DNA from 3 places in the Caloranaerobacter ferrireducens genome. Region 3 is predicted to be linked to each of the others. Evidence: a T-box and tRNA genes for the amino acid it is inferred to sense, from the RefSeq annotation. Region 3 holds a T-box; the other regions hold tRNA genes.
What was found. A T-box is a leader RNA that pairs with one kind of tRNA and senses whether it is charged. The one in region 3 lies ahead of BFN48_RS11430 (proline--tRNA ligase), so its partner is inferred to be a tRNA-Pro.

Region 1: it encodes a tRNA-Pro, which carries the amino acid that the T-box ahead of BFN48_RS11430 (proline--tRNA ligase) is inferred to sense. The anticodon was not compared.
Region 2: it encodes a tRNA-Pro, which carries the amino acid that the T-box ahead of BFN48_RS11430 (proline--tRNA ligase) is inferred to sense. The anticodon was not compared.

What each region holds. Positions count from the first base shown of each region.
Region 1 covers NZ_MDJR01000004.1:166,660-170,956, forward strand. Annotated here, with positions in the region: gene metK (methionine adenosyltransferase) at 1-43, opposite strand, end outside; SAM riboswitch class I at 408-514, opposite strand; gene BFN48_RS08065 (COG2426 family protein) at 788-1,261, opposite strand; tRNA gene BFN48_RS08070 (tRNA-Pro) at 1,773-1,849, shown strand; gene BFN48_RS08075 (tRNA 2-thiocytidine biosynthesis TtcA family protein) at 1,998-2,708, shown strand; gene BFN48_RS08080 (phosphodiester glycosidase family protein) at 2,741-4,297, shown strand, end outside.
Region 2 covers NZ_MDJR01000003.1:176,739-181,035, forward strand. Annotated here, with positions in the region: gene BFN48_RS06975 (NAD(P)H-dependent glycerol-3-phosphate dehydrogenase) at 1-148, shown strand, start outside; gene spoIVA (stage IV sporulation protein A) at 312-1,790, shown strand; tRNA gene BFN48_RS06985 (tRNA-Pro) at 1,858-1,935, opposite strand; gene BFN48_RS06990 (biotin/lipoyl attachment domain-containing protein) at 2,126-3,439, shown strand; gene BFN48_RS06995 (YggS family pyridoxal phosphate-dependent enzyme) at 3,485-4,147, shown strand; gene BFN48_RS07000 (cell division protein SepF) at 4,162-4,297, shown strand, end outside.
Region 3 covers NZ_MDJR01000011.1:9,292-13,588, forward strand. Annotated here, with positions in the region: gene BFN48_RS11425 (DUF881 domain-containing protein) at 1-321, shown strand, start outside; gene BFN48_RS11430 (proline--tRNA ligase) at 606-2,330, opposite strand; T-box leader at 2,390-2,599, opposite strand; gene BFN48_RS11435 (ABC transporter permease) at 2,646-3,818, opposite strand; gene BFN48_RS11440 (ABC transporter ATP-binding protein) at 3,811-4,297, opposite strand, start outside.

The sequences.
Region 1 (4,297 bases), on a different contig from region 3:
GTCCTTCAGTAACTGATTCTGAAGTAAATAACCATTTTCTCATCTTCATACCTCCCATACAATATGAATTTTAAATTTAAAATTTTAAATGTTAAATATTAAATTCAACATTAAATATAGATAGAGTTTACATGGTTATTATTAGCAATTATAGTTTTTTTATGTTATATCATAAGTTGTCAACTCACAGGTGATGGTTATTAGTTAGTAGTCATTAGTCTATTGACTATCGACTATTGACCAATTTCAACATATCGTGTCATCTGTAGCAGAGTATCTTCCATAGTAGCGGAGAATTAATTCTCCGCTACAAAAAATTTTCAATTTTACATTTCTCTGCCCCAGCACCTAGTACCCAAAATTAAAAAAATCCCCTTCCAAAAGGAAGAGGTAATACTCTGAATTAAACCTCATCTTTCAGAATCTACATTCTGTGGGACTTAGCACCGTGTAACTTTAGTTACCGGTTGCCGGGTTTCACAGGGCCCATTCCCTCCACCACTCTTGATAAGGTATCAAGATTTTTATTAAATTGTCCTCAAAGTATAATATCACAGCTTGCAAACTAAGTCAACAGTTTTTTCTTCATTTTTCATAAAGTTTATAATCTAACTGTCGTCAGTATTTTTCGTCATTGGCTATTCGTCATTCGCCATTCGCTTCTTGTCTTTATTTGACGAACAGCGAAAAACGAATAGCGAACAGCGATTTATTTCGCATTTTTTCCTGTCCCCTGTCCTCTGTTCCCTGTCTTCTTTTTTATATCTAGTACCTAGTACCTAACTATCTACATCAATCCAACAACTTGATTACTTAAAATAAAAACTATTAATCCGGCTGTAAATACACCTGCCACAATTGCTGGAAAAGAATATTTGAAATCTATATTAAACAAAGTCGCTGCTACACATCCAGTCCAAGCACCAGTAGATGGTAATGGTATTGCTACTAAAAGAAATAACCCTAAAGCACTATATTTCTCAACTTTTTTACTTCTTTTTAAAGTCCTTTGCTTAATCCAGTCTACAATTTTACCAAACATCTTCGTCCTTCCAAAATAATCAAATAAAGGTTTCAATAACTTAAGCAAAAAAGGTACGGGTATTAAATTACCTATAATACTTAATACTGTACTATGTACAGGTGTAAAACCCATAGCTATTCCAAGTGGTATCGCTCCTCTTAATTCAAAAATAGGTGCAGCAGCAACAAGCATTACAATGAGTTCATCCTTTAAAACTTTTAAAGTTTGCACTAACATATAAATCACCTCGTTCTATATTGGTTATTCGTCGCTCGCTATTCGCTTTTCGCCTCTTGTTTTCGATCCATCATTTGCAATTTGCGTTTCGAACGACGAACAGCGAACAACGAAAGACAGCACTATAATAAATTATATAGTATGAAGAAAAAAATAGAAATATTTTTTCGCAATTCTACATTGGTTATTTCATAATGGTAAGAATTAGAACCAAATCTTGGATTTAAATAAATTTAGGAAGATTTTGCCTATATCCATAAACGGAAATTATATTCAAAATTATCCACAATTTAACGAAGTTTATAACGACTCTGGCATGTAAGCATGCCAGAAAAAGTTTCAATAAAATCAACATTAATTTTTTTATATAAGATTTTATTATAATTTCCTATGAATTATAAAGAAAAACTAAGAATTAATTAGAATTTCTAATGTAATTTCAATTGATTGGTTGTTAACAGTATTGCAAGTTAACTCAATATGTTTTAAAATAACATTCGTGACAAGTCAACGGGGTGTGGCGCAGTTTGGTAGCGCACGTGGTTTGGGACCATGGGGCCGGGGGTTCGAGTCCCTCCACCCCGACCAGAAAAAAACAGCTGAGAATATTCTCAGCTGTTTTTTTGTTTTGTAATCCTTTTGTAATCTAAACCTTAGCTAAATAGTATATAATAAGTATTACAAACAAATCCATTTAATACAAACATTACACACAAGAAGAGGAAGGATTGATTACATGAGAAGAATAGTAGGGGCAATAAGAAAAGCAGTAGAAGAATTTAACCTTATAGAAGATGGCGATAGAATTGCCGTTGGAGTTTCAGGCGGAAAAGACAGTTTGACTCTATTATATGGATTAAAGATATTCCAAAGATTTAGTCCAGTAAAATATGAATTAGAAGCTATCACTTTAACTTTGGGTTTTGAAGATTTTGATTTATCTAAAGTAAAAGAATTCGTAAAAGAAATTGATGTCCCATATACTATAAAAGAAACCCAAATAGGTAAAATTATTTTCGATATTAGAAAAGAAAAAAATCCTTGTTCGCTTTGTGCGAGAATGAGAAGAGGAGCCCTGCATGACCTCATGAAAGAAAAAGGTTTAAATAAACTAGCTCTAGGACATCATGCAGACGATGCCATCGAAACATTATTCTTAAGCATGTTTTATGAAGGAAGAATAAATACTTTTTCACCTAAAACTTATATGTCCAGAAAAGATATTACAGTAATCAGACCTATGATATATGTTACAGAACATCAAATAAAAGGAGCTGTTAAAAAACATAACCTACCTACTGTAGAAAGTCCTTGTCCTGCAAATAGAAATACCAAAAGAGAATATGTAAAACATCTTATGAAAAATGTATATAAAGATATTCCTCAAGCAAGAGACAGACTTATTACAGCTATCAAAAATAAAGAACAGTTAAATTTGTGGTTTTAGTGACTGGTTACTGAATTCAAAGGGGGATAACTATGAATAGACTTTTCAAAAAAGTAGTTTCATATATAACTAGTGGAATAATCATATTTTCGAGCTTGTCTCTAAGTTTTGCAGACAAGCCAATACTGATCCACGAAAGAAAAACTGTAGAAAATATTTCAAGTGGTATCATACATGAACACATTCAAAAATTTACCTCTGACGGTTGGTGGAATATAAACGTTTTAAGAGTAAATTTAAAAGATAAATACACTAGCTTAGATGTTCTTTTTAATGAAGAAGGAATCTCTAAAAGAGAAACCCTATCTAACATGATAAAGATTTCCCAAGCTGTTGCAGGTATCAATGGTGATTTTTTCTCAACAGCTAAAAATTCCTTTCCTTTAGGAGTTGTCATATCAAATGGAAAGATGATTTCATCTCCATCATATCAATGGGATAAACTGCCTATATTTGCAATAGATAAAAATAATCATCCTTTTATATCCTTCTGGAAGTGGGAGATCAAAGCAGTTCCAGAAGACGGACAACCTGTTATCCTCTCTGCAATAAACAAATCAAGTGACAAATATGAAGAAGTCATTTTATACGATAAAAAATGGAGCTTAAAAACCATAGGAAATACTTATTTTGACGATATGATAGAAATTGTAGTTGAAAAAAATACAGTTAAAGAAATAAGAATTAATGAACCTCCTATCGATATGCCAAAAAACGGCTACATATTAACTGGGCGTGGAAGAGTTAAAGATATACTCCTTAATAATTTCAAAGTAGGTAAAAAAGTAAAGCTTGAAATAAATACTACGCCAAACTACGAAAACATAAAAACAGCTATAGGCAGTGGAACCTATATTGTTAAAGATGGAAATATTGCAGATTTCACATTAAACATAAAAGGTAAACACCCAAGAACAGCACTAGGAATTAACAAAAACAAAGATGAACTTATTCTCGTAACAATTGATGGTAGAGATGTTTCATACAAAGGCGTAGACCTAAATACTTTAGCTGAAATTATGATAGATTTAGGAGCATATGAAGCAGTTAACCTAGATGGTGGCGGTTCTACTACCATGGTACTAAACCCACAATACGAAGAAAATCCTATTGTTGTAAATCGTCCATCAGATGGTAAAGAAAGAAAAATATCAAACGGGATAGGTATATTTAGTAATGCTCCGAAGAGAAGCTTAAGCTATATAAAAATATATACTGATGATACTAACATATTTGTTAATACATCTAGAAATTTTTATATCAAAGGATTTGATAAATATCATAATCCTGTTAATGTAGATATTAATAGAGTAACATTTGATATTTCAGGTATACAAGGCAAATTTAATAAAAACACCTTAATTCCTAAGAAGTCAGGAAAAGGCAAAGTAATAGCTAAATATAGAGGTAAAAAAGCTGAAATTGAAATAAATGTTTTAGACGAAGTAAAAGAACTACAATTCGGCTTTGATAAGTTCCATATAGATGTAAATAGTCAAAAAGATTTAACTGAAATATACGGAAAAAATGATGAAGGCTATACAGCAAAAATAAATCCAAAAGATATTACTTGGATGACATATGGCAGT
Region 2 (4,297 bases), on a different contig from region 3:
ATATAATGTAAAAATGCCGATAACGGAAGAAATTTATGGAGTGCTTTATGAAGGAAAAGATGTTAGATATTCTGTCTTTAATTTAATGATGAGAGATAAAAAACATGAGATGGAAGAAATTGTACAGGAAACGGGATTTAATTGGTAGGGACATCGAAAGGATGTCCTTTTTTTGTTAGCATGTCATATTATTTTAATCTTTTCATATATATATAATGTTAAGAACTAAGTCCAACTTCATATTTTTCTGAAAGAAAAATTATACTAAAAATGGAGATTCTTCAATATATTATATAAAGGGGGGAAAATGGATGAAGAATTTCGATATATACAAAGATATTGCTGAAAGAACGGATGGAGATATATATATTGGAGTTGTAGGACCTGTTAGAACAGGTAAATCAACGTTTATTAAAAGGTTTATGGAATTACTAGTTATACCAAATATAGATAATACATATAGAAAAGAAAGAGCTAATGATGAATTACCACAAAGTGGAGCTGGTAGAACTATAATGACAACTGAACCTAAATTTGTACCAAGTGAAGCTGTTGAATTAACTTTGAAAGATAATGTTAAGTTTAGGGTCAGAATGGTAGATTGCGTAGGATACATAGTAAAAGGGGCTTTAGGACATGAAGAAAATAATATGCCTAGAATGGTTACTACACCATGGTTTGAAAAAGAGATACCATTTGAAGAAGCTGCGGAAATAGGGACTAGAAAAGTTATAACTGATCATTCTACAATTGGATTAGTTATAACCACTGATGGTTCTATAACAGACATTGAAAGGTCTAATTATATTAAGGCTGAAGAAAGAGTTATTAGTGAATTAAAAGAACTTGATAAACCTTTTGTAATATTACTCAATTCAAGGCATCCAGATTTAGATAGTACAATAGCACTCAGAGAAAGTTTAGAGGAAAAATATCAAACACCAGTAATTGCAGTTGACTGTTTAAATATGTCTATAGAAGATGTAAATAATATTCTTGAAAAAGTATTGCTAGAATTCCCAATAAGAGAGATTAACATTAATCTACCTGGTTGGGTTGAAGGATTATCTAACAAACATTGGATACGTGAAAATATATTAAATTCAATTAAGGAAACTGTAACAGAATTATATAGAATTAGGGATATTACAAATACATTAGATAAATTTACAGATTGTGAGGCTATTAAAAATGCAACTATATCTGAAATCAAATTAGGTGAAGGAATAGCTAATATTGAAATGGATGTTGAAAATGATTTATTATATGATGTAATAAGTGAAATAACAGGTTATAAAATAGTTGGAGAACATCAGTTATTGGGATTAATTTCAAAACTTGCAAAATCTAAGAAAGAATATGATAAAATAGAAAGTGCGTTAAAAGACGTAAGAGAGAAAGGATACGGATTAGTACCTCCTAGCCTTGAAGAATTAGAATTGTATGAACCTGAAATTTTCAGGCAAGGTAATAGATTTGGAGTTAAATTGCGTGCAAATGCACCAAGTTTACATTTGATTAGAGCAGATATAACAACTGAAGTATCGCCAATTATTGGAACAGAGAAGCAGAGTGAAGAATTACTAAAATATTTACTAGATGAGTTTGAAAATGACCCTTCAAAAATCTGGGAATCAAATATGTTTGGCAAGTCACTACATGATCTGGTAAAAGAGCAGCTTCAGAGCAAGCTCAATATGATGCCTGATGATGCAAGAGCTAAGATTCAGAAAACTCTTCAACGTATTGTAAATGAAGGCGGTGGAGGGCTAATCTGTATCATAATATAATAAGATTATGATATAGATTACAAAATAAATGGGAAGGTTTTACCTTCCCATTTATTTTGTATGAAAATGGTCGGGATGACTGGATTCGAACCAGCGACCCCAAGTCCCCCAGACTTGTGCGCTAACCAAACTGCGCTACATCCCGAGAGTAATACATATTATACACATTTTTTTAGAATTTGTAAAGTTGATATAGAAATTATGATATACTTGATTTACAAACAGAAATAGGTCTTTAGTTATATTTGCATATGAATAACGCTTATTGTTAAAATAATAAAGGAAAATCTTAAAAGATGAAGAAATATAATATAAAGTTTTAGTGTGGTGATATTATGACTAAAGACAAAAGAAAACAAAAAAGAAGAAGACGAAAAAGGTTTAGGATTGGGTTGGTAATAATAGTAGTAATTTATTTATCGTTAAGAATGTTACCAACGTTTTGTGTAACAAATGCAGCTACAGTAATAGTTGAAGAAGGTAGTATTGATGTTTTTGAGAAGGCTAAAGGGATTATTTTTAAGAATGAAGTTGTATATAGGGCGACAACTAACGGTAAAATAATTTTTAATAAAAATGAGGGTGAGAAGGTTGGATTAGGGACTTTGATAGGACAAGTAGTAGCATCTGATAAGGCACATGAAATAGCGGAAGAATTGAATGTTATAAATAAAAGAATTGAGGAGTTAAGCAACAAGCTTAAAACACAGGAGATATTTTCAAGTGATATAGAAAAGAATCAGATTTTTATAGATGAAAAAATAGATATTTTGAGAAAAAATATTTTAGAAGGTAATTTTATTGAAATAAACCAAGTAGCAAAAGAGTTAAAATTAGATTTAGATAAACGTTCAGATTTGTTTGGTAACAATTCGTTAATAGCTAATGATTTGGACAAACTGTATGAAGTGCGTAAGAATTTACAGGACAGATTAAAAAATGCAAAAGCAAATTATTATTCAAAAAATTGCGGTTTAGTAAGTTATACTATTGATGGGTTGGAAGAAATTTATAGCTTAAAGAGTTTATCGAATTTCACTCCTGATAAGTTTAGAATTATAGAAAGGAATATACATAAAGTTAATAACGATTGGGAGGTTACTTCAGGTGAACCAATTTTTAAAATAATTGATAACTATAAATGGTACCTTGTAGTAAAACTAATGCCTGGGAGTAGTATAGATAGATTAAATGAAGGAAAAGATGTATATATAAAATTTATAGAAAAAAATGAAAAAATAAGAGGGAAAGTTTATAAAGTAAATAAAGGTAGTAATGAATACATAGTAATATTTGAATTTGATAGTTATCTATATAAGTTTTATAATGAGAGGTATATTGATGTTGAGATAATTACTGATACTTATTGTGGATTGAAAATACCTAAAAGTGCAATAGTAAAAAAAGACGGAATAGACGGAGTATATATTAAAGATATAAGTAGTATCGTAAAATTTAAACCTGTCAAAATAATAGGACAAAATGATAAATATGTAATTGTGGATGCAGGAAGTAAAATTAAAGCTGGTGATAGAGGAAAAATTGAAATAAATATTAATGGAAATTATGAAAAAAGATATACAATTTCTATTTTTGATGAAGTATTTATTAATGGTAAGAAAGTTAAAGAAGGACAGATTATAGATTAGAGGGAGGGGATTAAAATAATTAATATAAAAGCAAATTTAGAAGAAGTGTATAAAAATATTGAAGAAGCGGCTTTGAAAACTGGTAGAAGTCTAGAAGATATAACATTAATTGCTGTTACAAAAACAGTAGATGTTGATGTGATGAACGAAGCAATAAAGCTAGGAATTAATAATATAGGTGAGAGTAGAGTTCAGGAAATTTTAAGAAAGTATGATTTGATTAAAGATAGCCCTATATGGCATATGATAGGGCATTTACAAACAAACAAAGTTAAATATATTATTGATAAAATAGATTTAATTCATTCATTAGATAGGTTATCTTTAGCACAGGAACTGCACAAAAGAGCAGAGCAACATAATATTTTTGTAAATGCTCTTATTCAAGTTAATATAGCAGAGGAAGAAACAAAGTATGGACTTTATGGTGATGAAGTTATACCTTTTGTCGAAGAAATTATAAAATATCCTAAAATAAAGATAAAGGGTCTTATGACAATAGCTCCTTATACAGAAAATCCTGAAGAGGTCAGATATGTTTTTAGACAGTTAAAAGGACTTTCTGAGGAACTTAAAAAACGGGGATATCCAAATGTAGAGATGAAGTATTTATCAATGGGAATGACTAATGATTATAAAATTGCGATTGAAGAAGGTTCTAACATGGTGAGAATAGGTACAGGAATTTTTGGAGAAAGAAATTATTAGGAGGTATTATCATAATGTCAAATAAAAGTAATAAAATTATCAATAAGTTTAAATATATAATTGGTTTGGATGATTTTGAGGAAGATATAGTAGAAGATCCAATTGATCCGTTTATTGAAGAAGATTTACAGGTTAAAAAACGCGTTAACA
Region 3 (4,297 bases):
GCGAAAAAATTGAAATTATTATTAAATTTAATCAATAACCTTAAATCCGTAAATGCAGAAGCTATCTCTATAAATGAGCTAAGGTATACAAATCGTACAGAGATTGTACTAGCAGGTCTACACATTGAAATAAATGGAGTTTCTGTTAATACTCCCTTAACAATTAAAGCTATTGGAAATCCTGATTTGCTCGAAGAAGTTATTAATTTTACAATTTATACCTCAGACTTTGATATACAGTTAAAAAAACAACAAGATATTTTCATTCCTAAATATAAAAAAGTTTTAGATTTTAAATACGCAAAACCAATTAAGCAATAAGTTTATTACATGATAAAGGACAGCTAAAAATTTGCTGTCCCTTAATTTATTTAAATTTTCTTAATAAAGTTCAACTATATAAAAATTTATGCATAGATATATTGAGGCTATAAGTTAAGATGGAAGGTGATGGCGATGTTTTCATTTTTAAAGAACTTATTCAACAATACTAAGTTAAAAAGAAACTTAAAACTCAATATGTATCAAATAATTGAAATTGAAAGGGATAAAATAAGATCCATTGTTCATCCGTAATTTTTAAGGCGGTCAATGACCGCCTTAAATTATATCTTTAATCCTTGTCTTTCAAATTCAGCTTTTATTCTTTCATAAACTTCATCTGATGAAATTTCTGTTTTTTCACCTGTACCTCTTAATACAAATTCTACTATGTTTTCACTTGCCTTTCTTCCTACTGTTATTCTTATAGGTATACCAATTAAATCAGCATCATTAAACTTAACTCCTGGTCTTTCATTTCTATCATCTAATAATACTTCAATTCCTTTATCCATTAATTCTTTATATAACTTTTCTCCTAGGTTTACTTGTTCCTCTTTCTTAGTACTAACTATGGTTATTATTACATGATATGGTGCCACTGATAAAGGCCATATTATACCTTTTTCATCATGATTTTGCTCAATTATCGCAGCCATTGTTCTTGAAACACCAACACCATATGACCCCATAACAAAATGTCTCTCTTTGCCATTCTCATCTAAGAATGTAGCATTTAAGCTTTTACTATACTTAGTCCCTAATTGGAATATATTACCTACTTCTATTCCTCTAGCTATCTTCAATGATTCTCCACATTTTGGACATAAATCTCCTTCTTCAACCAATAATAAGTCTTCAACTATTTCCCCTTCAAAATCTCTGCCATAGTTTACATTCTTAATGTGATAGTCTGTTTCATTAGCTCCTACTATAAAGTTTTTCATTTTAGCTACTCTAGAATCTACTATCAACTTAGCTTTTTCACTTATTCCAATAGGACCTGCAAAACCTACCTCAGCTCCCGTAACTTCCTTAACTATTTCTTCATTTGCCATCTCTAATTCATGTTCTCTTACACCAAATAAGTTACATAATTTAACTTCATTAACCTCTCTGTTACCTGGTACTAATACTGCTACTATTTCATCCTTTACTTTATAAATTAATGTTTTTACGAATTTGTCTGCTGGAATATTAAAAAATTCTACTAGCTGCTCAATAGTCTTGATCCCTGGAGTATGAACTTTTTCAATTTCTAATTCAGTACTTTCATTTCCATTTAAATTGTATATACATTGTGCCTTCTCATCTGTTGCAGCATAATCACATTTTTCACAATAAGCTATTTGACTTTCTCCAACATCAGACATAGCCATAAATTCATGGGAATCACTTCCTCCCATTGCACCTGAATCACCTTCAACTACTTTAAACTTTAGTCCACATCTAGTAAATATCTTTTCATAAGCTTTCCACATTATTTCATAAGATTTTTTCATACCCTCTTCGTCTTTATCAAAACTATAAGCATCTTTCATTAAAAATTCTCTACTTCTCATTAAGCCAAATCTAGGTCTTTTTTCATCTCTATATTTAGTTTGTATCTGATAAATATTTAAAGGCAATTGCTTATATGACTTTAACTCGTTTCTTATAAGATCTGTAAAATACTCTTCATGTGTAGGTCCTAAACAAAACTCTCTTTCATGTCTATCTTTAAGTCTAAACATTTCTGGGCCAAATTCATACCAACGTCCACTTTCCTGCCATATTTCAGCTGGCTGTATAGCTGACATAAGCACTTCTTGTGACCCTGCCGCGTCCATCTCTTCTCTTATTATTTGCTCAATTTTTCTCATTACTCTGTATCCAAGAGGCAAGAAAGAATATACCCCTGAAACTAATTTTCTTATCATACCTGCTCTTAACAAAAGCTGATGACTTGGAATTTCTGCTTCTGAAGGTACTTCTCTAAGTGTTGGCATATACATTCTTGACATTCTCATAATATCTACTCCTTTCTTCTTATTTTTTTCTAAATCAAAAAAACCCTCACCCCTATAATCCTAGGGACGAAGGTTCTCCGCGTTACCACCCTAATTGGCCAGATGACTAGCCCTCTCTTAATAGCTAACGGTATTAACCGTCTAGACCTACTAATTTCAGTCTAGAAGCTCAGGGACGGGTTCGATAAACAGTGGGTCAGAAATCTTTCAGCCAAGGATTTCCTCTCTGTAGACCTTGATTATCTACTATTTCCCCTCTTCGCTAATACTATTGATTTTGAAAATTATAATACTAAAAATCTTAATATTTGTCAATTAGTTTCTAAAAATTACCGTTTCTTTATTAAACAATTTTACTGTCACTGTTAACGCTACAGCTATATAGATTATCATCCAAATTAAAACTATACCTATATGCACTGGATTATAGATGGAAACTAACGCCTCTTTAATAATTGAAATTACATTAATTATTGGAATATTAAAATAAACTTTTGGTATTGCTTTTCCATCTAAATACATTGTCAAATAAGTTGGTATAAGCATTATAATTGTTATTGGCGTCAAATATGTCTGAGCCTCTTTAAAGTTTCTTGCATAAAAACTTACTGCCAATTCTAAACTGCTAAAAGTTAAAGTTAACCCTATACAGAATAACCCAATAATTAAAATTGTATTTATAGGAAGGTTGCTTATAGTCCCAAATAAATCTGAATTCAATCTCGTTGCTATAATAAAACCTGTCAAAGATGCTAAAGTAGCTATAATTCCAGCAACAACAACTGTAAAATATTTACCTATCAATAATGAAGTTCTGTTTATTCTAGTCGTTAAAAGAGGCTCAAGTGTCTGTCTTTCCTTTTCTCCTGCACCTAAATCAGTAGCTGCTGGTATTCCACCAACTGCTGACCATATAGTAAGAAACATCGGAAGCATCATAGAAAACATAATAATGCCAAATCCGCCTTCTTTAGCTATCGATATAGCTTTAATATCAACCACCTTAAGTATATTATTATCAGTTCCCAATTCTTTTAATCTTTTAGATACAATAATTTGAGAATAATCATTAATTATTGATTTCAATCTAGGATACGCCATTGAAGATTTTTGACTAGATTCATCATAAATTATTTCAACTGTACCAAATTCATCATTATTTACTTTTTCATCAAAATATTTATCAATCTTTACTATAGCCTTAACCTCAAGTTTTTCCAGAGATTTTTCAGGTTCATCTGTATTTACAATATTTATCCCTTCATGTATAGTTAAGTATTTCAAAAGTCCATTATTATTCTCTGAAATAACTGCTATATTAATTGGTTTTGTGTCCTCCTCTATAATATCAGAAACTCCACTTCCTAATGCTAAACTCAAAATAGGAAATATCAATATTGGTATTATAATACTAGTAAATATAGTCTTTCTATCTCTAAATGTATCCTTTATTTCTTTTTTAAATACTATCCAAATATACTTAAACATCGTTATCCCCCACTAACTTAATAAAAATATCCTCTAGATCCATATTATTGTATTTTCGTGCTAATGAAGCTAATGACGATATCTCCACCATCTTACCCTTATGAATTATACCTACTGTATCACAAAGTTTTTCAACTTCTTTCATTGAATGACTGGAAAAAATAATGGTTTTCCCTTGTTGCTTTAAGTCCATTATAAACTCGTGTACCATATTAACAGCAGTTACATCTAAACCAGCTGTAGGTTCATCAAAAAGCATTATATCAGGATCATGTACTATACTTCTAGCAATTGCCACTTTCTGTTTCATCCCTTTTGAAAATTTACCTACTCTTCTGTCAATATATTCTTCCATCCCAAGCTTTTTTGCTAAAAACTCAACTCTTTTTTCAATTTCTCTTTTGTCCATACCATTAAGCAATCCAAAATATTCTATATTTTCCCTAGCTGTCAATCTATCATAAAGTCCTGTTTCTCCG